2 regions of the Sphingobium sp. WR1 genome follow, and region 2 is predicted to be linked to the other one. Evidence: riboswitches for the same ligand, from Rfam matches in the RefSeq annotation. Region 2 holds a riboswitch; the other holds the start of a gene.
The links. Region 2 has a riboswitch for cobalamin ahead of AC58EF_RS11050 (TonB-dependent receptor plug domain-containing protein). Riboswitches for the same ligand answer to the same signal wherever they lie in the genome.
Positions count from the first base shown of each region.

Region 1: another riboswitch for cobalamin. It lies ahead of AC58EF_RS13180 (TonB-dependent receptor plug domain-containing protein); the one in region 2 lies ahead of AC58EF_RS11050 (TonB-dependent receptor plug domain-containing protein).

Region 1 is NZ_JCATID010000010.1:1,573-27,245, reverse strand. It holds gene AC58EF_RS13255 (SDR family oxidoreductase) at 1-428, opposite strand, end outside; gene AC58EF_RS13250 (GlcG/HbpS family heme-binding protein) at 476-895, opposite strand; gene AC58EF_RS13245 (LysR family transcriptional regulator) at 1,011-1,904, shown strand; gene AC58EF_RS13240 (flavin-containing monooxygenase) at 2,045-3,544, shown strand; gene AC58EF_RS13235 (Lrp/AsnC family transcriptional regulator) at 3,892-4,353, shown strand; gene AC58EF_RS13230 (Lrp/AsnC family transcriptional regulator) at 4,350-4,862, shown strand; gene AC58EF_RS13225 (TetR/AcrR family transcriptional regulator) at 4,859-5,605, opposite strand; gene AC58EF_RS13220 (MBL fold metallo-hydrolase) at 5,666-6,664, shown strand; gene AC58EF_RS13215 (alginate export family protein) at 6,677-8,215, shown strand; gene AC58EF_RS13210 (MFS transporter) at 8,358-9,527, shown strand; gene AC58EF_RS13205 (MFS transporter) at 9,524-10,831, shown strand; gene AC58EF_RS13200 (hypothetical protein) at 10,863-11,000, opposite strand; gene AC58EF_RS13195 (SDR family oxidoreductase) at 10,997-11,752, opposite strand; gene AC58EF_RS13190 (TetR/AcrR family transcriptional regulator) at 11,824-12,483, shown strand; gene AC58EF_RS13185 (PepSY domain-containing protein) at 12,528-14,015, opposite strand; gene AC58EF_RS13180 (TonB-dependent receptor plug domain-containing protein) at 14,020-16,032, opposite strand; cobalamin riboswitch at 16,255-16,513, opposite strand; gene AC58EF_RS13175 (histidine phosphatase family protein) at 16,577-17,098, opposite strand; gene AC58EF_RS13170 (CbtB domain-containing protein) at 17,333-17,560, shown strand; gene AC58EF_RS13165 (CbtA family protein) at 17,573-18,295, shown strand; gene AC58EF_RS13160 (TonB-dependent receptor) at 18,536-21,055, shown strand; gene AC58EF_RS13155 (FecR family protein) at 21,075-22,091, opposite strand; gene AC58EF_RS13150 (RNA polymerase sigma factor) at 22,088-22,543, opposite strand; gene AC58EF_RS13145 (TonB-dependent receptor) at 22,781-25,111, shown strand; gene AC58EF_RS13140 (amidohydrolase) at 25,192-25,673, shown strand, end outside.
Region 2 is NZ_JCATID010000007.1:88,537-93,916, reverse strand. It holds partial or broken gene AC58EF_RS11055 (TonB-dependent receptor) at 1-350, opposite strand, end outside; cobalamin riboswitch at 523-745, shown strand; gene AC58EF_RS11050 (TonB-dependent receptor plug domain-containing protein) at 933-2,864, shown strand; gene AC58EF_RS11045 (ABC transporter substrate-binding protein) at 2,919-3,788, opposite strand; gene AC58EF_RS11040 (FecCD family ABC transporter permease) at 3,842-4,834, shown strand; gene AC58EF_RS11035 (ABC transporter ATP-binding protein) at 4,828-5,380, shown strand, end outside.

The DNA of each region.
Region 1 (25,673 bases), on a different contig from region 2:
CCCGCCGGGGTGAACAGACCACCCATTGACGAGGTGAAGACGATTTTCGCCTTCTTGCCCTGGGCGACCCATTTCTTGATGAAGCCCTGTGTCAGTTCGAGCGGCTTGAAGACGTTGATCTCATAATTTTTGCGGAACAGGTCGAGCGGGATTTCGCTGACCGGGCCGCTCTCGCCATAGCCGGCATTGTTCCACAGCACGTCGATGTCGAAGCTCTGCGCAAAGGCGACGTCATAGGGGTCGGTGAGGTCGAGTTTCTCGACACGGATATTGTCGAGGCCGAGACTGGCGACCTTGGTGCGCAGCGCGGCCACCTGGGGGCTGATCTGCGTGGTGGCGATGATGGAGTGGCCGGCCTGTGCCAAGCCGATCGCGGCGGCTTCGGCGAAACCCGATCCGGCTCCGGTGATGAGGATGGTCTTGGTCATCTTGAGAATCCTTTCATGCAATGTGGATGGTGGTCGATCGAACTGACTCAGCCGTTGAGCGCGGCGATTGCGGCCTCGGCGATCGCGAAATCCTGGGAGGGGGCGCCGCCCGAGACGCCGACCGCGCCGATCAGCGTGCCGTCGGAGGCTTCGAGCGGAAGGCCGCCTGCGAAGGGCATCAGGCCGCCATTGCTGGCCTCCAGATTATGTGCCGGCGCACCGGGCTGGCAATAATCCCACACGGCTTCGCTGCTCATGGCGAACAGCGCGGCGGTGCGGGCCTTGCCACAAGCGATGTCGATCGAGCCGAGCACCGCGCCGTCCATCCGGACGAAGCCCTTGAGGTGAATTCCGGCATCGAGCACTGCGATATTGGCCGCGACGCCCATGATGGTGGCTTGGTTCATGGCAGCGGCGATCACGCGGGCGGCCTGATCGGTGGTCATACTGTCTGCGATTCTTGCCATCGGTTGTCCCCTTGAATGTTGCCAGCCATTCGCTGGCGGCAGGGACGATTTGCGCCTTTTCGACTGCGTCGATTAGGGTAATAGTTTTCGCATCAATACTGAGTGAGAATCATTAATGCGTGCAACCGACCTCTCCGAATTGGCCGCCTTCGACGCCGTGGCGCGGCATCGCAGCTTTCGCCGCGCGAGCGAGGAGCGCGGCGTGACCGCATCGGCAGTCAGCCATGCGGTGAGCAATCTCGAGGCCAGGGTCGGCATCCGACTGCTCAACCGCACGACGCGCAGTGTCTCGCTGACGGATGCGGGGGCAATGCTGCTGACACAATTGTCGCCGGCGTTTTGCGACATCGGCTCGGCGCTCGATGCACTCAACCAGTTCCGCGACACGCCGTTCGGAAAGGTGCGGATCAATGCTCCCAATTCGATCGCTCCGTTCGTCCTGGGACCGGCGATCGGTCCGCTGATTGCCTCCAACCCCAATCTTGAGCTGGAGATCGTCGCGACGGATCGCCTCGTCGACATCGTCGAGGAAGGTTTCGACGCCGGGATTCGACTGGGCGAGAGTCTGCGCGACGGGATGACCGCCGTGAAGATCAACCCGCGATTGCGCTTCGCGGTAGTTGGTTCGCCCGCCTATTTCGCGCAGCGGCCTGCCCCCAGATCCCCGGCCGAGCTCATCCATCATATCTGTATCCGCAACATGTATCCGAGCAGCGTCGGCTATCCCTGGTCGTTCGGGCGGAACGGCGAAGAGATCGATATCGAGGTGAAAGGGCCGCTCGCCCTTCATGATCATGAACTGATGATCGAGGCGGCACTCGCCGGGGTTGCGCTGGCCTATATCTGGGAGGATCGTGCCAGACCCTATATCGAGAGCGGGCGTTTGGTTGCGTGCCTGGAAGACTGGATCGTCCCGGAGGACTGGCTCTACCTATATTATCCGACCCGCAAATATCTCTCGGCGGGCCTGCGTGCGGTTATAGATGCGCTCAAGGTCGGAAAAAATTGAGCCGAACGGCGGCGTCCGGACAAAGACGGGCGGGAACGCCGAAGCGTCTCAGACAACCATGCAACGGTTAATCCAATTGGAGGATGCGTAAGAAACAGGGGGATGTAGGCACGAATCATAACCATCGGCAGGAGAGTATGTTGTCCACCCCAATCGACCGTCAGCCCCTTCGCCATGTCGTCATCGGCGCCGGCATGGCCGGCATCCTGGCCGGCATCAAGCTCAAGGAAGCGGGGAAAAGGTTCGTCATCTATGAAAAGGCGGACCGGCTGGGCGGCACCTGGCGCGACAACCGCTATCCGGGGCTGACCTGCGATGTGCCGGCCCACGCCTATACCTACAGTTTCGAGCCTTATGCCGAATGGGAAGCTTATTATGCCCGGGGCGATGAGGTGCGGACCTATTTCGAACTGACCGCCGCCAAACATGGGATCATGCCCGACATCCAGTTCGGTCGTGAAGTCATATCCTGCGTCTGGCACGAGGCGGACGGCTGCTGGCTCCTCGGCCTTTCCACCGGAGAAACTGTGGAAGCCGATATCGTCATCGCGGCCTCGGGCGTGCTCCATCATCCCCGGATGCCCGACATCGCCGGGCTGGACAATTTTGCCGGCGACGTCTTCCACAGCGCCCGTTGGCAGGACGACGCGCGGATCGACGGCGCCCGGGTCGGGGTGGTCGGCAACGGATCGACCGGGGTCCAGATCATCACCGCGCTGCACGATCGCGCCGATACACTGGTGCATTTCCAGCGGTCGCCGCAATGGATCATGCCCGTCCCCTATTTCCGCTATAGCGAAGAGGAGCGTGAGGCATTTCGCCGCGATCCGGGTTTGATCGACGCGATCCGCTATGACGAGGAATATTGGAACAATATTCATCGCTTTACCCGCGCCATCACGGAAGTTGACGGGCCGGATATCGCGATGATCGAAACATTGTGTCTGGACAATCTGGAAAACAGCGTGCGCGATCCGGTTCTCAAGGAGAAATTGCGGCCGGACTATCGCGCGGCCTGCAAACGTCTCATCTACTCTTGGCGCTATTATGATGCTGTGCAGGAGCCCAATGTCGATGTGGAGCGCGAAGGCATATCCCATATCGAGCCAAACGGTGTCCGGTTGAAGGATGGGCGACTGCGGGAACTGGATACGCTGATATTGGCGACCGGTTTTCAGGCCGACCGCTTCATCCGGCCGACCGAGGTTCTGGGTCGGGACGGCCTGTCGCTGGACGATGTCTGGTCGCCGCGTCCTACCGCTTATTATGCGGTCACGATCCCGCGCTTCCCCAATTTCTTCATGTTGAATGGCCCGACCGGGCCGGTCGGCAATTTCTCGTTGATCGACATTGCCGAGCGGCAGTGGGACTATATCGCGCAGTTGCTCCAGCCCCTGTGGGATGGCCAGTCGCGGACGGTGGAGCCGAGCATCGCCGCGCATGAGGCCTATGAGGAGCGGCGCGTGACGGCGGCGCGCACCACCATTTTCGGTTCGGGTTGCTCAAGCTGGTATCTCGATGCGACCGGCGTCCCGGCCAGCTGGCCCTGGAGCTATGAGGCGTTCGCCGAGGCCATGGCTGCGCCCGTTTGGCAAGACTATGTCCTGCGGCCAGTCGCCGAACCGGCGGTGCCGGCCTGACGGACGGGGCGGCGGTCCATCCTCTTTCCCGCTCCGCCGCCCTCCATTTTTCACGACTTGGAACGGGTTGGGGGGACATGCTCATCCGGTCACGCCGCGCCCTGTCGGAGATCATTTCTGCGTCTCCCATTCCATTAAAGAATACGCATATGCAGCAATTTTTTGGAGAAAATCTCCGCTCGTCGTAGAATATTTGACGAACGACGTTTTTCTTGTGCAAGGAGGGAATGGGCGCTCGATCATGCCAGTAGGCGGGCGCCGGGGTCAGGCGCTTTCCGTTCCGGTGCAGCTAGGGGCGAGGCGGCTTCGGGGAAGGACGGGGTTATATGCAGATCAGGAGCGGACGGATGGCGATGTCCCCGTCGCTGGACAGTCTCGACACCAGCATCATCGATATACTGCGGGTCAATGGCCGCGCGACCAACCAGGAAATTGCCGAGCGGCTATCGGTGACGGCGGCGACCGTGTCCGCCCGCCTCCAGAAGATGGAGGATGCGCGGGTGATGCGCGTCGTGGCGGTGACCGACTTTGCCGCCCATGGCTATAATGTCATCATCGCCCTGGGGGTAAAGGTGCAGGGGCGCAATGTTCGTGATGTCGGGCGCGACCTGGCGGAGCTGCCGGAAATACTCAGCGTCAATATCATGAACGGTGAGCATGACATCGAACTGCTCGTTGTGCTCCACGATTTCTCCGAGGTTCAGACATTTCTGTTCGACCATATCGCCGCAATCGAGGGAGTGGCGCACATCGCGTCGGGCATCGCGGTCGACATTGTGAAGTTCGAATTCAACGTGGTGCCCTTGTGAGCTTGCCGGAAGGTTGGGCACGCCTGGACAAGCTGGATCGGGGGATCGTCGAAAAGCTCGCGCGCGACGCGCGCATTTCCAACCGCGCCATCGCTGCGGAACTGGGCGTGACCGAAGGAACGATCCGAACGCGGATCAGGAAATTGCAGAGCGAAGGCCTGATCCAGTTCACCGTCGTGACCGATTTCCGCATGGCTGGCGCGCCCAATCTTTGCATGTTGGGGATCGACGCGGACCCCTCCCATATTTCCGATCTGGCGCACCGTCTGTCGGATATTCCGGAAATCACCTGCGTGGTGGCGCTGCTGGGGCGTTACAGCCTGTTGGCCATGGGACTGTTCACCAATATCGAGCAGTTGAATGATTTGATCACCGACCATATTCGGCTGCTGCCCGGCGTGCAGCGGGTCGAGGCGTCCATTTCGGTCCATAATCTCAAATATGAGGCCGGCATCGCCAAGATTACGCGCGGTGCTACAGCGGATCTCAGGGCAACTGAAATGCGCTAGGCCGAAAGGCCCGGTATGCGCATCGTGGCGACCACCGCTTCTTCCAGCAATCGGGGGAACTCCGCACTATCGAGCATGAATGGCCCAGGGCGGTTGCTGAGCGTATTGTTCAGTACGCCGTACATGACCTGAAAGGCGAAACGAACGCTGTCGGTGCTGATGCTGCCTTGATCAATATCCTGCTCTCCCATCAATCGCTCGATATAAGTGCTGGCAAGATTGTGCGCATTGCGGCGGAACGGCTCCCAGGCTTCGCTTGCATCCAGGCTGACCTTGAAGGCCGAGCGGAAAAACGTCTCCTGCTCGATATAGCGGGCCACCTGCGCCTCGACCAGGCGTGGCAGGATTTCCCGGAACGGCGAAGTTCGAACGATATTTTCAAGCAATGGTCCTGACTCGGCGGCAGCAAAGACCATCACCGCCTTGAACAAGGTGATCTTGTCGGGAAATCGTGAATAGAAGGCGCCGGTCGAGCAGTCCGCGGCGGCGCAGATGTCGCTGATGCCGATATCGTCAAAGGCATGTTTCCGCGCAATCGCCAGCGATTCCCGGATCAGCCGGTCTCGCAAGGTGCGGCTGCGCAACTGAAGCGCGGGAATGACCCCGACCCGCACAAGATCTTCGTCGATATCGGGTGCTAGAATGGCCTTGGTCATCCGCTCTGCATTGCCGATCCCGCACGGATTGTCCATCGGGGCCAAAAACAGAATAAGAATCTCATTCGTATTGACGAGATGCCGCATCCGATGATAGGCGGACGTCAACGAGCCCGACCGCATCGGGATTCGATGGAGAAGGATCGCATGAAGACAGCCTCGTTCAATCCCATGGCCGACCGTCGCTCGATGCTGCGAACGACCCTGGCCGTCACCGCGGGAGGGCTTCTGGCCTGCACCGGGCAATCCCTGATCGCGCAGGCGACCACACCAAAGGCCGTGTCCGCCTCGGGCGCGAAACTGGTGCTGCTGGGAACGAAGGGCGGCCCGCGCGTCGGCGGAAGCCGGTCCAACCCCGCCAATGCGCTGATGGTGGACGGCAATGTCTATGTTATCGACACAGGCATGGGCGTGACGGCGCAGATCGTTAAGGCGGGGCTCAACCTTGCCGACATCCGCGCGATCTTCATCTCGCACATGCATTCCGACCATCAACTCGAATTCGGCAATCTGGTCTATAATATGTGGGCGGCCGGCGCCTTGCGTCGCCCGGTCGACGCCTATGGGCCGGTCGGGATCGAGGCGATGGCGGCCGATTTCTGGCGTCTCAACCGCATGGATGTCGCCACGCGCATGGCTGATGAAGGGCGCGCCGACCCGGCGACGCTGCTGCGCGCGCATGACCTTGCGGCAAGGCAGGGATCGGTCATGTCGGCCGACGGCGTGAGCGTCACCGTCTTCACCACGCCCCATCCGCCGCTCGACAATCTGGCTTACCGGTTCGAAACGCAATATGGGAGCGTTGTCTATTCCGGCGACACAGCCTTCAATCCGGCGCTCGCGGACTTCGCCCGCGACGTCGACGTGCTGGTGCACGAGGTTCTCTATGTTCCTGGCGTCGACCAGCTGGTGAAGCTTGCCAACGGGACGCCTGCCTTTCGCAACCATCTGATCGAAAGCCACACCACGGCCGAGCAGGTCGGCCGGATCGCGACCCGCGCCCGGGCCAAGAAGCTGGTGCTCAGCCATTTCGTGCCTGGAGACATGGACTGGATTACCGACGCGATGTGGCGCGACGAGGTCGCCAAACATTATGGGGGCGAGATCGTGGTGGGTCGCGATCTCATGGAAATCCCGTTGAAATAAACGGACGAGAGGATGACGATGCGCAACCGGATATGCCGGCTGCGCGATCGGGGCCTTGCCGGATGCCTGACCATTGCCTTGTTCCTACCGGGCTGCGCCTTGGCGGCTGCGGGCGGGCAAGGCGTGTCGGCGCAACCGGCCGTCGCCCCGGCGCAGCAGCAACGCAACCCGCTGACCTCGCCCTATCCGGCCGAAGCGGATGGGCAGGGGCCCCGTTTTGGTCCCCATTATTTCATGCTGCGCAATGCCGAGGATTGGCGTTTCCTGAAGGATCCGAAGGCCAGGAGAGATTGGGCGTCGCCGCTCAAATATATCCCGCTGAACGATGAGGGCAGCATGTCCTTGTCGCTGAACGGCGATCATCGCAGCAGCGTCAGCCTGTCCACCCGGCCGCTGCTCAACGACAAGGCGGACCGGATCGAGTTTCTCTCGCGCACGGCCATTGCGGCGGATCTGCGGATCGGACCGGCGGTGCGCATCTATGGCGAACTTGCTTCGGGGCAGATTTTCGGGAAGAATGAGGGCAATGCCATTCCGATCCAGCGCAATGACCTCATCGTGCAGCAGTTGTTCGGTGAATTCCGTGCGCCGGTGGGATCCGGCGTGGCGCGGGTGACGATCGGGCGGCAGGAATTTTTCGACGGCCCGCGCTTCATCATCAGCCCGCGCGAGAACCCCAATATCCGCGTATCGATGAACGGCGCGCGGCTGTCGATGGACTGGCGGCGTTTCCGCTTCAGCGCCTTCCGGTTCGAACCGACGCGGCAGGGTGCTGCCCTGTTTGACGATGCGATCGGCAACGGCGAAACGCTGAGCGGCGTCTACGGCAGCTTCGTCGCGGCCGACGGCCCGATCATGGGAGGGAAGGGGAGAATCTATTTCGATCCCTTCTACTATCATTTCGAGAATGACGACCGCACGCTGGGCAAGCTTTCCGGTTCGGAGCGGCGTGAGACCTATGGCGCGCGTCTGTGGGGACGGGTGGGGCGCTTCGCCTTCGATTGGACGGCCATGAAGCAGGATGGCCGCTTCGGCCATCGCACCGTCGACGCCTGGGCGGTCAGCACCAACCAGTCGATCGCGATCGGCAAGGGCGGCGCCGCGCCCCGGCTGGGTTTCCATGCCGATTTTGCGTCGGGCGGCGGCACGTTCGACAGCGACGGCAGGATCGGCGCGTTCAACTTCCTTTACAATGCGACCATCATCTTCAGCGACGATAATTATCTGGGCGCGATCAACATGATGGGTGTTGCGCCGACGCTGGCGGTGCCGGTCGCGAAGGGCCTGCAACTGACGGGTGAGGCTGGCTTATACTGGCGGCCGGATGAAAGTGACGCCGTCTTTCGCGGCAATGCGCAGCCCTATGTCGGGACGCAGAATGTCGCGGGCAGGCACGTCGCCAATATTGCGCGTCTCAAGGCGAACTGGACGATCAATCCCCATGTCTCGCTGGCGGGCATCGTGAATTATGCCGATGCCGGAAAAGTCTTACGCCGGGCGGGTTATGGCGATAATCTGTTTGTCCAGACAATGTTGATCCTGCGGTTCTGACGCCGTGGCCGCCGTCCCGTTGCCGATCACCGTGCCAGCCGGAACAGGAGCCCGTCCTCCGTTGCGCTGCGGGAAAGGGGAGGAGAGAGGTGCGGTGGTCGGGATGCGATCCGATAGCGCAAAATTGATCCTGTGCTGCGCCATGACGCTGTTCGTGAGCGGCTATGCCCTGCAGACGCTGAGCTTTTCGATGCCGGGGCTGGTGCGGGACTGGCGCCTGGCAAGCAACTGGGCGGGACCGTTGTTGTCCGTTGCGATCTTCGGTCTGTTGCTGGGGTATCTGTTCGTGGCGCCGCTGGCCGACAGGGTAGGGGAAAGGGTGGTGATCTGCGGCGCGCTGCTGGGCCTGTCCGCCGCCACCCTGCTCTGTCTCGCGGCGTCCGGCGTGGCCCTGCTGGCTTTCGGCCGCCTCATGACCGGCATGGCGGTCGGTGCCGCCGTGCCCGGTGCCGTGTCGATCGCCAGCCGCCATGGCAGGCGGCGATGGCGCGGCGCGCAGGTCATCGGCATTTATCTGGCCTTCTCCAGCGGCTTTCTGGTGGCCGGGCTGATGAGTGGCTGGCTGGTGCCGCTTTGGGGATGGCGGGCGCCATGGGGTTTTTCCGTTCCAGTGGCGCTGATTTCCGCTGCGCTGCTGTGGAAGATGTTGCCGCCGGGCGCGCCAATCCGGCCGGTTGCAAGGCCCCTCCCCATATTGTTCGCGCCGCGGTTAAGGGTCGGGACGCTGCTGTTCTGGCTGATCTTCTCCATCGGGCTTGGTCTCTTTTACGCGCTGCAGGCATGGATGCCCTTATTGAGCGCGCGCGAAGGCCAATCCTATGGCAGCGGGGTTGCTGCGACGAGCTTCTTCACCCTCGGCACCGCCTTTGGCGCGGTTCCGGCCGTCTGGTGGTCCGATCGCCTGGGGCCGTTCCGCGCGCTCCTCGCCCTGGGCGGCATGGGGTTTGCGGGCGTGCTCCTGCTTGGATGCTTCGCCGCACGGGGCGGTTTCCCCTTTCATGCCGCCGCCTTTCTCTCCGGGATCGGCATAGGCGGGGGGCAGAAGGGCGTGATCGCGGCGGCGGCCCTCTTCTACCCGCCGTCCGTCCGCTCGACCGGCCTTGGCTGGGCGCTGGGCATAGGCCGGCTGGGCGCCGCGGGCGGCCCCTTGCTTGTCGGCTATCTGGTCATGATCGGAATGGCGAGTGGAACCGTGCTGCTCTGCCTTTCCCTGCCCGCGCCGTTGCTGTTGTTCTCCTGCGCGCTGCTCGACAGGATCTACGGCCGCATCGACCGCGCCCATTTTCACCCTGTCGATTCAGAGATGATATGACCCAAGATCCCCAATTCATCCTCTCCCGAAATGCGATGCGCCCGCTGCAGATTGCGGCGGTTACGCTTTGCATCCTGCTCAACGCCCTCGACGGCTTCGATGTGCTCGCGATCAGTTTCGCTTCGCCTGGCATCGCCAGCGAATGGGGCATCGATCGTGCGGCGCTGGGCCTGGTCTTGTCGATGGAACTGATCGGGATGGCCCTGGGATCGGTCATTCTGGGCAATGTCGCGGATCGGATCGGGCGGCGGCCCACGGTTTTGGGATGCCTCGTCATCATGGCCGGCGGCATGGGGATGGCGACGCTTGCGACGTCGGTGGCGGGCCTGTCGGCGATCCGCTTCCTCACCGGCCTCGGCATAGGCGGAATGCTGGCCTGCACCAACGCGCTGGTCGCGGAATTTTCCAATGATCGCCACCGCAATCTCGCCGTGGCGATCATGGCGTCGGGCTATCCGATGGGTGCTATCATTGGCGGCTCGATCGCCACGGGCCTGCTGGCGGAGGGCCATTGGCGCGATGTGTTCAGCTTCGGCGCGGTGGTGACGGCGGCCTTTCTGCCGATCGCATGGTTCCTGCTGCCCGAATCGGTCGGCTTCCTTGTCCAGAAACGCGGCCCTGATGCGCTGGACCGGATCAACGCGACCTTGCGCCGGCTTGGGCATGAGCGTGCGACGGGCCTGCCCCCAGCGCCGGAGAAGGCGGCGAAGGCATCGATCCGCCAACTCTTCGCACCGGATCTTGCGCGTAGCACCATCCTGCTGACCGTCGCCTATTTCTGCCACATCATGACCTTCTATTTCATCCTGAAATGGATTCCGAAGATCGTGGTCGATATGGGTCATGCCGCGTCCCAGGCAGGCGACGTGCTGGTGTGGGCCAATGTCGGTGGACTTGCCGGAGCGACCTTCCTCAGCCTGCTGACCTACCGCATCGGCGTTCGGGCGCTGGTCATCATTGCCATGCTGGCTTCGACTGCGCTGGTGACGCTGTTCGGACAGGGGCAGGATAGCCTGACCGAACTGGCGCTGGTCGCGGGGGTCGCAGGATTTTGCACCAATGCGGGCGTCGTCGGCCTTTATGCTCTGTTCGCGAAAGTCTTCCCGACCGCCGTGCGCGCGGGCGGGACAGGATTTGTGATCGGCATTGGCCGGGGCGGTGCGGCATTGGGGCCGATCGTGGCAGGCTTCCTGTTCAGCGCCGGTTTCGGCCTTGACCTGGTTTCAGCGTTGATGGCGACCGGCTCGCTTGTCGGCGCGCTGGCGCTGCTGCTGCTCGGAAGGCACGCACAGACATCGAAATAGACATCGAAATAGACAAGGATGCCAGCCCGTCTCAGGCGAGCAAGGCGATCGATGAATGATTGTCCAGTTCGGTGTCGGCGAAAATGCGCCGTTGTTGCTCGGCGAATAGTTGATCGATCAGCATGGTGACGGTTTCGCGGGCGGCAACTCTGCTCCCGATCGCCTTCATTCGCCCCTCGACCAGGCGATCGCATCTGCGCCAGCCGGCAATACCGAAGGGCAATCAGGATCCGTCGCCGCACGAAACACGGCTTCCGCCACGTCCTGGGCCGTGGTGACAGGGCCGGTTCCGGCGCTCTGCATCATGGTCAGCGTCTGCTGCGCGAATTCGGCATAGGGTTCGGGGAAGCCACCTGCTTCCATGATCTGCCCCTGCGCCGTGGAAGCGAAGCTGGTCGAGGGGGCCATGCCGGGCATGACAACCCGCGCCCTGATGCCGAACTGCGCCAGTTCGAGCGCAGCAGATTCGGTCAGCGCGTTCATCGCAGCCTTGCTGGCGCGATAGACGGACAGCAGCGGCAAGGGCTTGTAAGTCGAACTGGAACTGACATTCACGATCACGCCCGATCCTCGCTTGCGCATGTCCGGCAGAACCGCCTGCATCATCGCCACGGCGCCGAAGAGATTGGTCTCGAAGATATCCCGCACTATTGCCATGGGCGTGCCTTCGACGGCGTTGAGCCAGCCGACGCCTGCATTGTTGACGAGCACATCAATGGGGCCGGCCTCGGCGACCGCGGCCGCAATGCTGTTCGCATCGGTAACGTCGAGCGGCAGCAACCGTATCCGGTCTGAAGTCGGCAAGCTGCTGGCGCCGGGATTGCGCATGGTCGCGATGACGTTCCAGCCCTTGTCGAGGAAATAGAGGGCCGTTTCACGTCCAAATCCGGTCGAGCAGCCGGTTATGAATATCGTCTTCATCGTCAAACTCCTTGCGGGGGACCGTCGGAGCCACCAAGATATGAACGATCCTTCAGTTTTGGAATTCGCATATGAACCGACCCGAGCCTTCGGTCCTCCGGCCCCGCAAAACGCCGCGACAGGCTCGTTCCGCAGCGACGATCGAGGCTATCCACATCGCGACCATTCAGGTTTTGCTGGCGGGCGGCGTAGGACGGCTCACGACAACGCGCGTAGCTGAACGGGCGGGCGTATCGGTGGGGACGATGTATCAATATTATCCGCACAAACAGGCGCTGCTGTTTGCACTGGTCGAGCGCCAGTTCGATCTGATTGAAAGCGCTATGCGGGACGCAGCCGAGCGTCTGATGGGATGCGGCCTCAAGGCGATTGCGGAAGGCCTTGCCACGGCCTGGCTCGATGCGAAGATGGCGGACATGGTCGCGTCCCGCGCCATCTATGGCATCGCCGCCGAGTTCGATTTGTCAGAACTCATGAACAGGGCGGCGACATGCATGACGCAGATGATCGAAAGCCTGCTCGCCGTCGCACCAGATGCGGACTTTGCCGATCGGGCTTCGGTCGCCTTCATGCTGGCAGCTTTGCTTGGAGGCTCCGTCCGAGTGGTCATGGAAGCAGACGCTTCCGAAGATAATTTTGCATGTCTGCGCCGCGAATTGCCGCAGGTGTGTCATGCGTATCTCGTTGCAGCCAACCGAGGCGCTACAGCGCAAGCCCACCTTTCGCTTTGAGGTTTGGGGTTTGGCCTGCGCAAGGCTGCAAAGGAACAGCCTCTTCACTGTTTCAACAACCGGGGACGAAGCCGGCGGCGGATTCTGCGCAAGTCGCGCTGTGCTTTCTTCCACGCCATCCACGTTCCGGTTCCGCATATGAGCGTGACCATCGCCAGCAAGGGGAGGACGACCAGATCCCAGATTGGCCGAGTGCGCAGGACAGGGAAATCCAGGCTATGAAGCCCATCCTGCAGCCATCGGAAGCCCCGGCCGTTGCGATCGAAGGCCCGGACAAGCTGGCCGGAGCGGGCATCAATGTAGAGCAACGACCGCTCAGGATCATCAAGCTGCGCGCGCCAGACAGGCAGAGGCGCCGGGAATTTGTGGCTGTAATAATAGCTGTCTTCGCGGGTCAGCCGTTCCAGCTTCGTCAATGGCATGGACCGGACGATCACGGATTTGAGGGTGCCCTCCTCAAGTGGCGAGAGCTGGCCGTTGCTATCGTAGCGCGTCGACTTGCCCTGCCGTTCCATAACGATGAGATAGACCTTACCACCCAATGGCGCGGTTTCGACCCGAACCGTTTCTTTCGGCAAGCCGGGCAGATGTTCCAGGGCAGAACGAACCGAGCTCCACTGCATTTCGCCGGCAAGCTGCTTCCGTTCCGCAAAGCCGGCCATGCTGTCCAGAAAGCCCCATGGGTTCATCGAGAACAGGCCGCTCGCGACCCAGGTCAATGTGAGGATGCCGAAGAACAGGCCGAACATATGATGCCACCACCAGATCCCGCGATAGGGCGATCCGATGGAGCCATCGCGCCTTCGCCTGAGCCGCGCAACCCCCACCCAGAGGCCGGTGGCGGTCAGGAAACAGCCAATCAGGGATGTCCAGATGACCACCTGGCTCCACAAGGCTCCGTCCTGACGCAACAAGGTGGGGTAGAGCCAGTGCGGTACGGCGCCGAGCCAGCCCCAGAAGCGCTCGAAACGGCTCGTCTGCTGCACGACCTCACCGGTTCGGCCGGATATGTAGATTTGCGTGCCCGCCGGATCGGCATAATCCACACGATGGAGCGGCGCGTTGCGGCGGTAGGTCTGCACGGTCCACTGGTCGATGGATGTTTCGGTGATAGCGTCCGGCATGGCTTCAATATGCCTGCCCGCCGCAAATTCGCCGGCGATAGACCGAACATCCTGTTTGCCGACGCCCTTGAACGGCTGTCCGTCGATCAGGTCGATGGCTTCCGGGATGGTGCGCATTTGCGCGATGGGCCGGGTCGGGTCCAGCGCCGGCGTAACCCGCAACACGGGTCGTCCTGCCATCATTTCGATGCGGACGGACGACAGGGCGCTCTCGGGCGCCATGTCGATCTTGTGCCATATTTCCGGTGCGGGCCGCTGGAGGGGCGCCAACCCCTCCAGCTGCTCGGCCGGCATCAGGCGGGGATAATCCACATACATCATGACAAAGCCGGACAGGCACCAGATCGTCATGAGCAGCCCGATAACGACGCCCAGCCAGCGATGGAGGAAGAGTATCGGCTTCAGCATGGCCTTAGAAGCTCAGGCCATAGGTCACACGCAGCGTGCGCGGTACGCCCCGGTTGAAGAAGGAGAAGCGGCTATTGGTCCCGTCCAGCACGCCCGCGTCGGTCACAGCCGAGGAATAGCCCCGTGTCGCATATTCCTTGTCGAAGATATTCTCGACATTGATACCGAACCTGTTCCGACGTGCATCGCCATCGACGTAAAGATAGGCGCCAGCATCAACCAGCGCATAATTGCCATAGTTGCGGCGGCCAAAGCCCGATAGCGTCGACCAGGTGTCGCCGATCCAGCTCAAGGCGACGTTCACGCCGAAAGGTCTGTCTTCCGGCGTATAGGCGAGCGTCCCCTTGGCATATTGCTCGGGATTGCGATCGCGCTGGATTGTGGCGCCCGGATTGCGGATGCGTGCGTAAGTGTAGCTCGCGTTGAGGCTCCAGCCACCAGCCAGGCTGGCGATGATCTCGAACTCCGCGCCGCGCGAGCGCACCTTGCCTTCCGTGTTGGAATAGGTGCCTTCAGGGAAAGCCGGATTGTCGTAGTCATAGTCGATGAGGTTGGTGATCCGACGTTCGAACCAGGTCGCCTTCCACCGAATCTCCGCCCCGCCTGCGGGAAGGAGGCCGCCCACGGACGCATTGAAGTTCAGACTCTGCTCGGGCTTGAGATTGGGATTGCCGATCTCGCAGCAGGGATCGTTGCCGTAAAGCTGCGATGCGTCCGGCAGGATGAAGGACGTGCCGCCATTGGCTTCCATGAAGAAGGCGCTGCTGAAATCATAGCGACCCGAGGCGTTCCAGATCGTCTTCTTGGCGCCGCCGGTCTTGTTGTAGCGCAGTCCCGCCGCCAGCTTGCCCTTCGCCGACAATTCGTCGGTGGTGCGGACCTGGAAGATGCCGGCATGGACCTTTTCATTGGTCGGCGCGATCAGCAGGACGTCGTCGCGGCCGTTGAAACTCTGGAAATCATAGCCAAGAAGATATTCGAGACCCGGATGCAGGTGCAGCTTGACCACGGCGCTGCCGCCCCAGTCCTGATAGCCCCAGAATGTTCCAGCCGGGTAGACCACGATTGGCGGTCCCGATGGAATGGGGTTGCGGATCTGGACATAGGCCGTCTTCCAGTCGTGGAAATAGCCCTTCAGGAAGAACTGGATGCCATCGTCCGCGGTATAGTCGAGGCGGGCGCTGGCGATTTCCTCATTGCGATCGTTCCGGCTTTCCCTGATCCGGGTCGCCGACAGATTGTCGAGCTTTGCCTCGGTGTGCTGATATTGCAGGTTCAGCGCCAGGTCGGGCGTGAACTCATATTGATATTTGACGCCGGCCGACCAGAGGTCGTGCCCAAGCTTGGTATCGGTCAGGCTGGGCTGATAGGCGCTGAACGGCGTATAGCCTTCAGACTGGCTGCGCGAGGCATAGGCGACGAAGCGATGTCCGTTGACACCGCCGCGGACATAGCCGTCGAGCGTCGTGCCGGCGCGGCTGTCGATACCGGCGTTGACCTGACCGTTGAAATCGTCGGTGAAGCTGCGGGTCACGACATTGATGATGCCGGCGGATGCCTGCGTCCCGTAAAACAGGCTCTCACCGCCCTTGAGCACCTCGATCCGCTCGATCATGCTGGCTGGCAACGTGTCGTTGGGTGAGGTGCCGCCATAGAGGCGGTTGTTGAGGCGGATGCCATCAAGCGTGAAAAGAACGTCCTGCGTACGCGATCCCTGGAGAGACACATCGACATAGGTGAAGGGACCGTTGCGCGAGCGGATATAAAGGCCGGGCACGCCTTCCAGCACTCGGGCCAGATCGACTGCCCCGCTGTCCTTGATGCGCTTTTCGTCCAGCGTCACGATGTCATGGCCGTAACCGGACAGCTCTTGAGGCAGCGTTTCTTCAAGGCTCTGGCCGGTGACGACGATGCTTTCGCCATCGGATATTGCTTCTTCGGCATGGGCCATCCCGACCATTGTCGCGAAAGCGATGGTGGACGCGGTTATGCAAAATATCTGTGTTATGGATTTCATGTTCGAACCCCCAAAATCTGACATCGGGAGCTTTCCGCTCTCCACTGCCGTCGCAAGTTACGAACGGTCCGACACCGTGACGGAAAACCTCCGTAACGGTTGCAAGGGCGTGAGCCGGACGCAGGCAAGCGACCGGCGCAATGCGCCGTTGCGGCCAGGCCGCCACCTTATTTGCCGCTCGAACGGAGTTCACCGTGCCTTGGCCATCCCCTGGACCAAAGCAAGAGCGACCAGACGCCGGCAGGTCTCCTGGCTCGCGGGTCATCGCTTGATGCACGGCCTTCCCAGGCCTCGCATGACTTAGCGTCCGGCCCAGTGGCTAGCGGCGTGGGACGCTTTGCCCCGCCGCGCATGTGCATCGCGCTCGCCGCTTACAGTTGCAGGGACAGCCTCGGATTGGGATGGAATTCCATACGGAAGGCCATCCGCACCGCGTTCCCTATTAAGTCCCTTTCGGGACACCGGCGCGATCTTGTATCCGGCAAAGCCCAGAGCCGTGCCGAACGCGGGGCTGTTACAGCGAGCGGCCGGGCGCCGCAAGAGATCAGTTGTTCGGCACGATCGATTGCAGGCGCCACATGCGGTTATAGGACAAGGTAACGGCGCAAAGCGGTGCCAGATCGATTGCGAGCGCGGCGCTTTGGGTTAGGCCCAGCATGTGGATGAGTGCCGCGCGAATCATCATGGGATGCGTGATCGCGCATATGCCCCGGTCATCATGGACCAACCGATCCAGCCAACGTCCGATCCGCTCTTGAGCGAACGGCAGGGTTTCGCCATCGGGCGCGCCATTCGCGGGATCGCCCAGCCATGCAGCCAATGATTCAGGCTCCTTCTCATGGATATCTGCGAAGCTCAGCCCCGCCCATCGCCCGGCACCCATGTCCGCAAGCGACTCTTCGCGCTGGGCGCTCACGCCCATGGCCAGGGCCGTTTCCGCCGCTGCAAGGGCTGGACTGCTGATGAACCGATCGCTTGCCCTGGGCGGTCTGAAGCCGGAGGCATCCTTGCGCCCGCGCGCATCGAGCGGTTCATCGGTGTTGGCAAATCCACCGATTCTGCTCATTCGGGTGGAAGCGGCGCAAAGCAGGATGAGCGATGCGGTCAGAAATGCCTCCGAACAAGTTGACGCTGTCTGCCTAAGGGTTCAAAGGGGCGGCAGCGCTCAGGATGAAGAAGCCGGTGAAAATCCGGGACGGTCGCGCCACTGTAATCGATGTCGGCTTGCCGCGTCGAGAGTCAGACCTTCGCCTGAGTTGATGACCTATCGGGACGCGCAATCCCGCAACGGAGTATGATGATGGCAATAACCGCCGCCCTGTTCGACGATGGTTTCATTCCCGTCCGCGGAAGCAGCTCGATCCCGCTGAAAGATATTCTGCCCTGGGGGGTGTTAGGCACGCTGATCGCCATGATCTTCCTGTACTTTGTGAGCACGGAACAAGGCGCTTATGCGCTTTTCGGCGGCATGTATGTGCATGAATATGTGCATGACGGCCGGCATCTCCTCGGCTTTCCCTGCCATTGATGCCGCCTTTCCATGACGAAGGATCTTTTGTGGCGCGGGATGCTCGCCGGCATTCTCGCGGCCCTGCTGTCGACCCTGTGCGCGCGCATGGTGGCCGAACCCCAGATCGATCTGGCTATCGCCTATGAACAGTCCCATTCGGCGCACGATATGAGCGCCATGGGTGGTAACGGGGGGGAGGAACTCGTCAGTCGCGAGACGCAGAAGGGGGCGGGCCTGTTCACTGCCCTTGCCCTCTATGGAGCGGCGGTTGGCGGCATATTCTCGCTGGTTTTCGCTTATGGCTATGGTCGCGTCGGCCAGCTCGGGCCGCGCAGCTTCGCCCTCCTGCTTGCAGGCCTCGCTTTCCTGTTGGTCGTGATCGTTCCGGGGATCAAATATCCCCAGACGCCCCCTGCCGTCGGCAAGCATGAGACCGTGGGCGTTCGCACCGCAGCCTATTTCGGGATGCTAATCCTGTCGCTGGGCGGGGCTGTCATTGCCGGCAAGCTGCGTTCCTCCCTGCTGCGCACATGGCGGGGTTTCGATGCAACTCTGCTGGCGACCGGGGCCTATCTCATATTGGTCGGACTGGGTCAGTTCCTGCTGCCGACAATTGATGAGGTGCCTGCAGACTTCCCGGCAACGCTGCTATGGGATTTCCGGATAGGGTCGATTGCCACGCAACTGCTGCTCTGGGCCACGATCGGCATCGTCTTCGGCCTTTGGGCGGAACGCCTTCTCAAGCGTCAATAGTTGCCGGATGACGATCAGATCATCCTTGATGGTAGCTTTGCTGGATGTTCGCTAACAAAGCTGCCTGACCGCAATCGACCGGAGCCGGAAGCCAGTCAGGACAAAGTGGATCGTGACGCTCCAAATCTGGACGGGGTTGCAAGGCGTGCGACGGCTTGCGATCGGACCGTTTCGCCGATACCGATCCCTGGATAACATATGTCTTACCTGGCAAGCAGGGGACATCAGGGATAGAGCCGGTTGTTCGTTCGCATCGTCTGCACCTCCATCCTGACGGCCGCCGCTGCGACAATGGCCATGGACGCCCGAGCAAGGACCGGCGCAGTGGATGTGCCTTCGCAAAGGCTGAGCGCCGCGATCGCGGAACTGGCCAGGCAGACACAGGTCGAGATATTGTTGAATGCCCCCGGATTGGAGGGCAAGCGCACAAGGCCGGTGCATGGAGCCATGGCGGCCGAGGGCGCGCTGAGGCACATGACCCGAGGGCTGGGCGTAAACATTCTTCGCGTCGGCAGGAACCTGTATATCGTGCAGCCGGCCCTATCCCGTTCGGCAAGTGTGGAAGCCCCCGGCCCGGCGAGCGATACTGACATTCTGGTCACGGCGCGGCGGCGGCTGGAAAAGGGGGGAGAGGTGCCGCTGCTGGTGGCGCGCAATGGTCCCGATGAGTTCAGCCGGCAGGCGGTCAGGACGCTGGCCGATCTGGCGCGCGTCACACCGGGATTTGTCGCCACCGGCCAGACGTCCAGCGCGACGCCGCTACTGGTCATGCGTGGGCAACGGCGATCGATCAGTGACGAAAACCGCCTTCCTCTGGTGGTCTATCAAGAAGAGGTGCCGCTGCCTAACCAGGCGGCCCTTTCACCGCTTTACGACATGGCCTCCATCGAGATCCTGCGGGGGCCGCAGGGAACATTGTTCGGCCGCAACACGACCAGCGGCGCGATTCTGCTCCATTCCGTCCAGCCGGGCAACAACATGCCATCCTATGTCGAGACCGATGTCGGCAATTACGGCATGAACCGGATCGAGGGAGCAGTAGAACTGCCCCCGATGGGTCTATGGTCGCTGCGGATTGCGGGGCAGCGGATGCGAAGGGATGGCTTCGTCCACATGGCATCGGGCGGTAGGGCGGATGACGTGCATAGCGATGCCGCTCGTGCGGTGCTGCGTTTCGCGCCGGAAGGGATGTTTCGATCACTCCTTACGCTGGATATGCTCAATGCCGACGAGCGGGGTTCCGCCCAGATACTGACAGGCGTCTATGACGGTGGGACTGCTCGCACGGCAGAAAATACGCCTTACTTCGATTGTGGTCAGGGGGCATGTGATGTCGATGCCTTGCTGGAACGGCAACAGGGGCTTGGGAGGAGGACGTCCCAATCGGGGCTTTCGCCGCTTTTCAGACGGCGCTTCCGCGGGGTGACGAACATCGCAGAATATGGCGATGACGATTTGCTGTTGCGTAATATCGCAGGCTGGCGGTCGACCCGGATCGTCAACGCGCTGGATGGCGACGGAACGCCGCTGGCGATCAATGACCTGAGCGGCCGCGCCAATCTGAGGCAGCTGACCGAGGAATTTCAGGTGCAGGGCCGGCTGGGCGGAGCGCGTTATATCGCCGGGGTCTTCTTCCTCGAAAGCGCGCCGGCGGGGACCATGTTGCAAAGGAGCGCGCAATTCGTTCGACCGGGGAAACCGGTCAGCAGCATCGCCAACTATCAGACCTTTCGAAGTACGGCCATCTTTGGCCAGGTGACTGTTCCTCTGGCGCCCAGACTGACGGCGGATTTGGGACTGCGCTATACCGGAGAACGGGTGCGAGGCTGTTCCTTGCGCAGCGTGGACGCACAGCCCTTGTCGCGGACTGATTGCATCGACATGGGAGGATCTTTGACCTCCTTCCAATCCGGGCGAGTGACCTGGACGGCCGCCCTGACCCGGAGGCGGGGCGAAAGCAGCCTTTATTTGACAAGTCGGCGGGCTTTCCGGTCGGGGGGCTATAACAGTCCGACCTTGGGCGGCAGACTTGCGCCGTTCCAGCAGTTTGGCCCGGAAAGTTTCACCGATCTCGAAGTGGGAGCCAAGGGACGGTGGGCAATCGGTCCAATCCACGGCTCCTACGCCACCGCCGTCTATGCAGGCCTCTATCGCAATATTCAGCGGGCGCTGTTTCCCGATCCCGACTTCGATGGCGACGGCGATCCTGACAATGATCCCATCTCCCTCTACGTCAATATCTCGCGCGCCCGCGTGATGGGGATGGATAGTGAACTGGCGGTCAGCATCGGGTCTCATCTGCGCGCGACGGTCAGCCTGTCCTATGTCGATGCGCGCTATACCAAAGTCGATGCGCCTGCGTTGCTGGCGCCCTTGCTGGGCAGTGACCCGATCAACAACCGTTTTTCCTATACGCCGCGCTTTAGCGGGATCGTGAATCTGGTTCGGGAATTTCCGCTGCCTGACAATCTGGGGCGGCTGGAACTGGGGGTCGACTACAGCCATGTCAGCACGATCCGCTTCGCCGAGCGGGCGAATGAGCGTTTCGGCATCCAGCCTACCTATGGTCTTCTGGGCGGGGTCATCGGCTGGAAGCGGGTAGGGGGGCGACCGCTCGATCTGGAAATCTGGGGCCGCAATCTGACGGATCGTTATTATGCAAGCGCCGGCGGGACGCTCAATCCGATATTTACGGCCGCCACGATCATTCCGGGGGCGCCGCGGACCTTTGGCCTGCGGATGCGATATAGCTTCGAATAGTCTTTGCGGCGTGTGGCGTTCAGGGCTCCACCAGTTCGGCGCCTGTGGCGCTTTCGTTGGCGACGCGGGCGATGCCGCTGGCCTCCAGGCTTTGGAGGAAGCCACGCGTGACACCGACACGGAAACTGCCACTGATCGGGCGGCGCGCAAGAGAGGCGCTGGCGACCACGATCTCCTGCGAGCTGTAGCGGTTGATCTCCGCAACCGCCTGGGCGAGCGGCGTGCGATCGAAGACGACCATGCCTTGCCGCCAGCCAAGCTGCTGGCGGAGATTCACCGGCGCGATGCTGTAGCGGCCGGCTCGCCAGGTCAATTGGGTGTCGGGCGAAAGCAGGGTCGACTGGGCTGGCTGTCCGGCCACCGCGGGCATGTCGACGCGCACACGGCCATGCGCCAGTGTCACCCGCACGCCATCCTCGCCCAAATCACGGACGGCAAAGGCCGTGCCGAGCGCCGTCACCGTCACGCCTTCCGCTTCCACCACAAAGGGTTTGCGGGGATTTTTCGCCACCTCGAAGAAAGCCTCGCCCTGCTTCACCTGCGTGCTGCGGCGCGTGTCGCTTTCGCTGACCGACAGGGTGGATCCGGTGTTGATCGTGATCATGGATCCATCGGACATGCGGAAGGATGCTTGCTGACCGATGCCGGTGGAAAATGTGCGCGCTTCCACCTGGGCGAGTTTGGAGGGCATATCCTGGTGCCGCTGCCAGGCAAGGCCGCCGATGATCAAGGCTCCTATGGCTGCCGCCGCCGCGACCGGGCGGCGCCAGTTGCGGCGCGGACGACGATTGGCCAGCGCCCTTTCGCGAATGGCCAGGATCCGGGCGTCGGCGCGCATCTTGCCGGCCTCCTCCCATGCCTGCTCGACCCGCGCCCAGGCCTTGCGATGCGCCTCGTCGCGAGTATGCCAATGCTCGAAGGTCAGATAATCCTCGGCCGTGGCGTTGGGAGAGCGGAAATGACTGAAATAGGCCGCAGCGGTCGCTTCCGGAGAATCGATCTGTTCCAGTGCGCGGGCGTCGAAAGCCTTGTTCATGGTAAGTCCCTCGCGGCGAGGAAACGCACGGCCTTCATCAGATGCCGCCCGACAGCGCTCGTTGAAATGCCCAGATGCTCGCCGATCGCGTCGTAGGACATTTCCTCGAAGCGATGCAGGACGAAGGCGTCGCGAGTCAGATCCGGCATCGCCTCCAATGCCTCGACCAGCCGATCCACATCCTCGCGCCCGCGCAGCACGCGCTCGGGCGTGCGATCCTCTACCGGGTGGAAAATGTCCGTCAACTCGCAATGGGCGCTGCGCTCGCGGGTCCGATCGCGCCGTGCGCGGTCGGTCAGGACGCTGGCTGCGACCTGGAACAGATAGCCTTCGATATTGTCGATCGCTTCGGCCTGACCGCGCACATACATACGCAGCAGCACGTCCTGCACCAGATCGTCGACATCGACGGCATCGGCGCGCTTGGCGATATAACGACGTAGCGCAGGCACATAGGCCGACAGATCGCGCGAGGGCGCGACAGGGGCCGGCGATGTCCTGCGTAGCGAGAAAATGGCACTTTGCTCCGGTCGATCGGTGCCGACCCTTTAGCCGAGCGAGGTGAAGAGCGTCATCTGAAATATTTTTGTCATGACCCCGAATGATCGGCGCGCGGTTGCGTCTTGCGATCATCGGCCCTTCCGAAAAACGAAATGAGGGCCGAGCCACGATAAGGGGAAATCAGACTTATGGCCTATCGTACAGCATCCGCATTGCTGCTCGCCAGTTCACTCGTCGCAATCGCAGCGCCGGGCGCCCATGCCCAGACCGCGCCGCAGGTCAGCGACGATCCGGGAGGGCAGATCACCGTCACGGCGCGCCGCCGTGAGGAAAGCGCGCAGACCGTTCCGGTTTCCGTTACCGCCTTCAATGCAGAGATGCTGCGCGAAAAGGCCGTGGTCAGCACCCAGGACCTGACCTACACCACGCCGGGCCTGAACGTCGCGCCGCAAACCTCGCGCGACACGCCGAGCATCGTGATCCGCGGCCAGCGCCGTGCCACCGCGGGCGCGGCGGCTCCATCGGTCGTCACCTATTTCGCCGACGTTCCGCTGCCCAATGAAGGTAGCATCGTGCCGACCTTCGATGTCGGCTCAATCCAGGTGCTCAAGGGGCCGCAGGGAACTTTGTTCGGCCGGAATACCACGGGCGGCGCGCTGCTGCTCTATCCGGTCGCGCCCAATTACGACTTTGGCGGCTATGGGCAGCTGACGCTCGGCTCCTATAATGAGCGGACCTTCGAAGGCGCGGTGAACGTTCCGGTCGTCGCAGACAAGGCGGCGCTGCGCCTGGCGGGGCAGATTGCCCGCCGCGACGGCTATACCAAGAATCATGGCGTCGGTGGCGATCTGGACGATCGTCACAACAATGCTTTCCGCGGTTCGTTGCTGCTGGAGCCGATCGATGGCCTCAAGAATGTGACGGTCTTCGACTATTATAAGGCAAAGGAAAATGGCACCGGCACCGTCCTGAATGGCGTCTATCCGAACCCGGCGGTCGCAGGCGGCGGCAATGCCCGCACGGCGGTCAACGCCCCCTATTTCGATTGCGGCGTCGCGGGTTGCGACATCGACATCGCCCTAGCCGAGCAGCGGGCGAATGGCGTGCGTGACGTATCGACCAGCATCGCACCGCGCTCCAACCGCACCTTCTGGGGCATTGCGAACACCACGACGCTGGATGTGGGCGCTGTCACCTTCAAGAATATCTTCGGCTATCGAAGCAGCAAGGTCGACGCCGTGCGCGACATGGATGGCACCTATCTCCAGCTCAACGAAAGCCTGTCGAACACAGCCGTCGAGCAATATTCGAACGAGTTCCAGATCATGGGCAAGCTGTTCGACGACAAGCTCGACTGGATCGTAGGCGCCTTCTATCTGAAGAGCGATCCGACAGGCGTGAATGGCGGCGTTACCTATGCGGCGGTCATTCCGGGCCGCACCTTCACCTATAATGAAAATTATAACAACGCGACCAGCAAGGCGCTGTTCGGCCAGATCGGCTATGCCTTTGGCGGTTTTGCCGATGGCCTGCGTTTCAACGGCGGCTTCCGCTATACATGGGACAAGTCGTCGGGCTGTTCGGTGGCGATGCTGTCCACGCTCGATCGCATTGGCCCGGATGCTTGCGAAGAGCAGGGCGGCAAGACGGGGGCCGAAAAGTCGAAGGCGCCGACCTGGACCCTGGGCTTCGACTATAAGGTGAATGAGGATCTTTTCCTCTACATTACCAACCGTCGCGGTTATCGCGCGGCCGGTTTCAATCAGAGCGGTCTTTCCTCCTATTTCGACGGCTTTGAAACCTTCAAGCCCGAAAAGGTCACGGACTATGAAGCGGGTATCAAGAGCAGCTGGCGGATCGGCGATGTGAAGGGGCGCTTCAACATCGCTGCCTACACCAGCAAATATAACAATATCCAGCGCGCGATCTTCCCGGGCGCGAACTTCGACGGGGACAATGATCCGTCGAACGATCCGGGCAATCTGATCATCAATGCGGCGAAAGCGACCATCAAGGGGACGGAATTCGACTTCTCCGTGACGCCGGTCCGCGGTTTCAGCGTGACGGGCTTTGGCGCCTATACCGATGCCAAATATGACGAATATGCGGCGCCTGCGGCTTTCGTGCCGCTGCTCGGTACCAACCCGGTCAACAACAAATTTTCCTACACGCCCAAATGGACGCTGGGGGCGGGCGCGCGCTACGCCCATGAACTCGGCGATTTTGCGGAACTGGTCATCAACGCCAACTGGTTCCACAGTTCCAAGGTCTGGTATGTCGAACGGCCGCTCGATACCAACGGCATCCAGAAGGCCTATGATACGGTCAATCTGAAGTTCGACCTGAATGACATCGAAGGACGGGGCATCGATCTTGGCCTCTTTGTCCGCAACCTGTTCGACGTGACTTATGCCGCCGCCGGCGGGGTGGTGACGCCGTCCATCACGGCGACTTCGCTGGTCTATAATGAACCGCGCGTCATTGGCGTGCAGTTGCGCATGGCGTTCGGCGCGCGCTGACTTGCCGGCAAGGCCTGCATGGGGCTTTGCTCATGCAGGCCGTTTTTTGTTTCGAACCAATATCCAAGGGGTGCGTGTCCATGAAGTCAATTGCCTGGTCCTTGCTCAGCCTGCTCGCGGCAGGTGTTTCCGCTCCGGCGCTTGCCGGTCCGCTTGCCGAAAGCGATCGCATGGCGATCCTGACGGACATCGATCGCAACACGCCCGCTTTGGAAAGGAACGCGCTGGCGATCTGGAACTATGCGGAGGTCGGCTTTCAGGAGACGAAAAGCTCCGCGCTGCTTCAGAAGGAACTGAAGGCGGCCGGCTTCGCCATCAATGCGGGCGTGGCGGGTATGCCGACCGCCTTCATCGCCAGTTTCAAGACGGGTGACGGCCCGGTCATCGGCATTCTTGCGGAATTCGACGCATTGCCCGGCCTGCCGCAGGCGGCCGAACCCGAACGCAAGCCAATTGCCGGCATTGCTGGCCATGGCTGTGGTCATAATCTCTTCGGTGCGGCATCGGTGGAAGCGGCGATCGCGACCAAGAAATGGATGGTCGCGCACGGCATAAAGGGCGA
Region 2 (5,380 bases):
AAAAAGGGATCGGCGATCGGCACGCCGTCGAGCAGCATCAGCGTCCGGCTCGACGCATTGCCGCCCAGCGCGCGCAGCGTGGCGCCCTGATTGGACGGGTTGGAGGATCGGCTGTCGGACCGACGGAACTGCTGGAATCCGGCGACATCGCCCAGCACGCTCTCGATCCGCCCCGACGCGCTGTCCATCAACCGCTGCCGGTCGATCACCACCGATCCATAGGCCGGCGTGCCAGGCGGCAGGTCCAGCCCCGCGCCCGTCACGACGATGGATGGCGCGTCGCCCGGCGCTTCGGCCCGGGCGACGGTGGGCACAATCAGCAACAGGATGGACAGACAATGTTTCTTCATGGTGCCCCCTCGACTTGCCCCCTTTGTGGTTTTTCACCGTCTTTGCAAAGGAAAAGGGGCTGCGCACGTCTTCGGGCCCTGGGTCGATAGCCCCGCTTCCCACAGCAAAAGCGAAAGCCGATTGCGAAAATCGCAAGCTGCGCTAAGGGCGATCATGTGGGGCGCAGATGCGTCCCGCATGATCGCGCCGGTGCCCCGCAAGGGGCTTGAATGGGAACAGGGTGAGGCGGCTTTCCAGAAAGCCGGCAAATCCAGGGCTGTCCCTGCAACTGTAAGCGGCGAGCGCGATGCACGGGTTCCGGGCCGATCCGGGACAGCCACTGGGGAAACCTGGGAAGGTGTGCATCAAGCGACGACCCGCGAGCCAGGAGACCAGCCGGCGTGGGTCGCTCATGTCCCAGGTCCAGGGAAAGGCCGGGGCACGGAAGGATGTCCGTCGAGCGACGACCAAGCGGCGCGGGCCGCTTCGGCGCAGGCTGGTCGAGCGCAATGACGCCGGCTCGCCAGCCCTGCGCCGGTCGATCGCGATAGGCGCATCGGCAGGCCCCGCCTTCGTTGCCGGTGTTCGGAAGGGGGCCTTCCATGAAGTTCGTTACGACCATTTCCCTGATTGCCATGGCGGCGGCGACGCCCGCACTGGCGCAAACGCCCGATGGCGAGCCGGGCACGCCGCCGGGCGACGAGATCATCGTCACCGCGTCCCGTTCCGGCGAGGGCGTCAGGGCCAGCCAGCTCGGCGCGTCCGTCACCGTGATCGACGCCGCCACGCTGGAGGCGCGGCAAACCCGCGTCGTGTCCGACGTGCTGCGCGACGTGCCGGGCATCGCCGTCAGCCGCATCGGCGGGGTCGGCGGTCAGACGCAAATCCGCCTGCGCGGCAGCGAAGCCAATCATGTGCTGGTGCTGATCGACGGCATAGAGGCGGCCGACCCCTATTATGGCGAATATGATTTCGGCACGCTGATCGCCGATCCCGCCGCCCGGATCGAGATATTGCGCGGCCAGCAATCCTCGCTCTACGGTTCCGACGCGATCGGGGGCGTGATCAACTATATCACCCTGTCGGGCCGGGAAGCGCCGGGTATCAGCGCGCGGGCGGAGGGCGGCTCCTTCGGCACGGTCAGCGGCGCGGCGCGGATCGCGGGCGCGAGCGACGCCTTCGACTATGCGCTGTCCGCCTCCTATTATGACACGGACGGCTATCCGACCGCGCGCGGCGGCAGCCGGGACATCGGCTCGCAAAGCCTGGGCGCCAGCACCAAGCTCAACTGGACGCCGACCGACGCCCTCAAGCTGACCGGCGTGCTGCGCTACAGTCTGACCAGGGCGGACACCAACAATAGCGAGTTCGATCCGGCCAGCCCGCTTTTCGGCTATACCGTCGACAGCCCCGGCGTGCGCTATCGCAACGAAGCGCTCTATGGCCTGCTGTCCGCGCAGGTCACGGGGCTGGACGGGCGCTGGATCAGCACCTTGTCGGGCCAGTTCGCCGACACCACCCGCAAGGGGTATAACGCCTTCGGCTTCGACTATGGCGACAAGGGCCGCCGCTACAAAGGCTCCCTCACCTCCAGCCTGACGCTGGGCACGGAGGCGGTGACGCACCGCATCACCGGCGCGGTCGATGTGGAGCGGGAAAGTTTCCAAAACACGACGCCATCCGATTTTGTCTTCCAGGGCAAGCGTCATACCGACAATCTGGGCCTGGTTGGCCAATATGAACTGACCGCCGGCCCCCTCTCGCTGGGCGGGTCGGTGCGTTACGACGATAATAACCGCTTCGAAGATACCACCACCTGGCGCGTTCAGGGCAGCTATGCGCTGCCGACCGGCACGCGCATCCGCGCCGCCTATGGCACGGGCGTCAAGAATCCCGGCTATTATGAACTCTACGGCTATATGGACGGCACCTATATCGGCAACGCGAACCTGAAGCCGGAAAAATCCGAAGGCTGGGAAGTCGGGCTTGAACAGAGCGTCGGCGGCTGGGCGACGATCGGCGCGACCTGGTTCGATTCCACGCTGAAGGATGAAATCTATACCAGCTACCCCGCCCCCGATTTCATCGCCACACCCGCCAATCGCGACACGAAGAGCAAGCAGCATGGGATCGAGGCGTTCGTGAGCGCCCAGCCCTTGCCCCAACTGCGTTTCGACCTTGCCTATACATGGCTCAACGCCAGGGAGGATGGCGTGCGCGAAATCCGTCGGCCCAGGCATGTCGCCAGCTTCAACACCACGGTCAGCAGCGCCGACCAGCGGCTCTCCGGCACCCTCACCATCCGCTACAATGGCCGCGCGACCGACACGGCCTATACCGACCCCAGCTATGCCCCCGTCACCGTATCGATGCGGGAATATGTGCTGGTGAACCTCAGCCTCGACTATAAGCTGGCGCGGAACGTCGCGCTGTTCGGCCGGGTCGAGAATCTTGCCGACGAAGACTATGAGGAAGTGTTCAGCTTCGCCACCGCCGGGCGCGCCGCCTATGGCGGCGTCCGCCTGAGCTTCTGACCTGTCGGGCGACGCGCGGCACCCGGCAGCGCGTCGTCTCGTTAAGAATGAATGTCAGCGATGCGCCCTATCCCATTGCATAATCTGTCCGGCCATGCTGCGCGCGGCAAGGGCATAGGCCTGCGTCCCGCACACGGTCCAGGCTTGCGGGATGCTGATGCGGGGAATGTCGCGCAGCGCGGGATGGTGCAGCATCTCGCTGCCCTGATCGGTCGCGCGGTCGGTGGCGCTTTCCACGATCAGGAAGTCGGGGCGCGCCGCCACCATCTCCTCCAGGCTGACCTGCGCCAGCGGCGGCTTGCCGAGCTTCGCGGCAAGGTTCACCAGCCCCATATGCCGCATCAGATCGTCGATCAGCGTGCCCGTGCCGGTCATATATCCCCGCCGCTGATAATAGGCGGCAACGCGGCCCCGCCCCGGCCGGGGAAGCCCCGCCAGTTCCCTTTTCATCCGCGCGACCATGGCCTCGCCCCGATCGGCATGGCCGACCGCAACGGCGGTCGCCCGGATCGAGGCGTAGATATCCGCCAGACTGTCCGCGCTCTTAAGGTCGAGCGTCCGGTAGCCGCGCCGGTTCAATCCCCCCGGCATGGCGCTGCGCCAGGCCGGCAGGCCGGCGACCAGGTCCGGCCCGATCGCCAATATCTGCTCGGCCGAATTGCGGAGCAGCGGCAGGCCTCGCGCTCGCGCCGCCTCGGCCGACATCTCCGCATCCCTTGCGTTGCGGGTCAGCCCGGCGATCTGGCTGCGGTCGGCCAGCGCAAGGACAAGCTGGTCGGCGCAGAGGTTCAGCGACACGATACGCTGCGGCGGGCGAGCCGGCCCAGTAACTGGTGCGGCGACCGGCGCCCCGGCCCGGAGCACCGATCCACCCGCCACGAGCAGGCACAAGCAGGGGGAAAGAAGAAAGGCCTTGCGCAACATGGTTCTCCCCATAATCGCCGGCGCATGTGCGGCAAATGGCTAAGATGATGGAGATGACGCAAAAGCGCATCCTGCTCCTTTCGGGCCTGACCGTCCTCACGGCAGCGGCGGCGATCGGATCGCTGCTGCTAGGGGCGGTCGACATCCCCCTGCCCCACATCTGGGCCGCGCTTTGGGGCCATGGCGACAGGGTGACGGACATCATCCTGTTCGACCTGCGCCTGCCGCGCACGCTCATAGGCCTCGCCGTCGGCGCGATGCTGGGCCTGGCGGGCGCGGCGATGCAGGGCTATCTGCGCAATCCGCTGGCCGAACCGTCGGTGCTGGGAACGTCGAGCGCGGCGGCGCTGGGCGCGGTAGGCGCGCTCTATTTCGGTCTGGCCGAGCTTCATCCGGTGATGCTGCCGCTCCTGTCGATCGGCGGCGCCTGCCTGTCGCTGCTGCTCCTTTTCTTCCTCGCTGGACGGTCGGAAAGTTCGCTGACGCTGATCCTTGCCGGGATCGCAGTGGCGACGCTGGCGCAGGCGGGCATCGCCCTGGCGCTCAACCTCTCGCCCAATCCCTTCGCCGCGATGGAGATCATGACCTGGCTGATGGGCAGTCTGGAAAACCGCTCCTTCGACCATCTCTGGATCGCGCTGCCCTGTATCGTCACCGGCATGGTGCTGCTGTTGTGGGATGGCCGCGCGCTCGATGCGCTGACGCTGGGCGAGGATGGCGCGCAGGCGCTGGGCGTGGACCTGCGCCGCACGCGCTTTCGCCTGCTGCTCGGCACGGCGATCGGCGTGGGCGGCGCGGTGGCGGTGTCGGGCGCGATCGGCTTCATCGGCCTGATCGTGCCGCACCTGTTGCGCCCACTGACCGATCGCAGCCCCTCGGCGATCCTGCTGCCCGCCGCGCTGGGCGGCGCCGCGCTGCTGACCTTCGCCGATATAGCGGTGCGGCTGATCAACATCATGAACGAACTGAAGCTGGGCGTGGTCACGGCTTTCCTCGGCATCCCGATCTTCCTCCTCCATCTGATGCGCGAGCGGCGGCTATGGTGATGCTGGAACTGGACGCGATCCGCGTCACCCTTGGACGACGATCCGTCCTGAACGGAATCAGCGCGCGCTTCGGAGCCGGCGCCCTGGTCGGGATCGTCGGCCCCAACGGCGCGGGCAAGTCGACGCTCGCACGGGCGATGCTCGGCCTTGTCCCGGTGAAAGGCCATGTCCTGATCGACGGCCAGGACGTCGCCGCCCTGCGCCGCGACGCACTTGCGCGGCGGGTCGCCTATCTGCCGCAGGGCCAGACGCTCCATTGGCCGCTGACGGTGGAACGGCTCGTCGGCCTCGGTCGCTTGCCCCATCTCGGCCCCATGTCGCGCATCCGTGGCGAGGATGCGGCGGCGATCGAGCGGGCGATGGCGCGCGCCGACGTGCTGGACCTGCGCCAGCGGATCGCGACCGAACTGTCCGGCGGCGAGCGGGCGCGCGTGCTGCTGGCCAGGGCGCTGGCGGTCGAAGCCCCCGCCCTGATCGCCGACGAACCGCTGGCCAGCCTCGACCCCGGCCACCAGATCGACGTCATGGACCTGCTGCGGGCGCAGG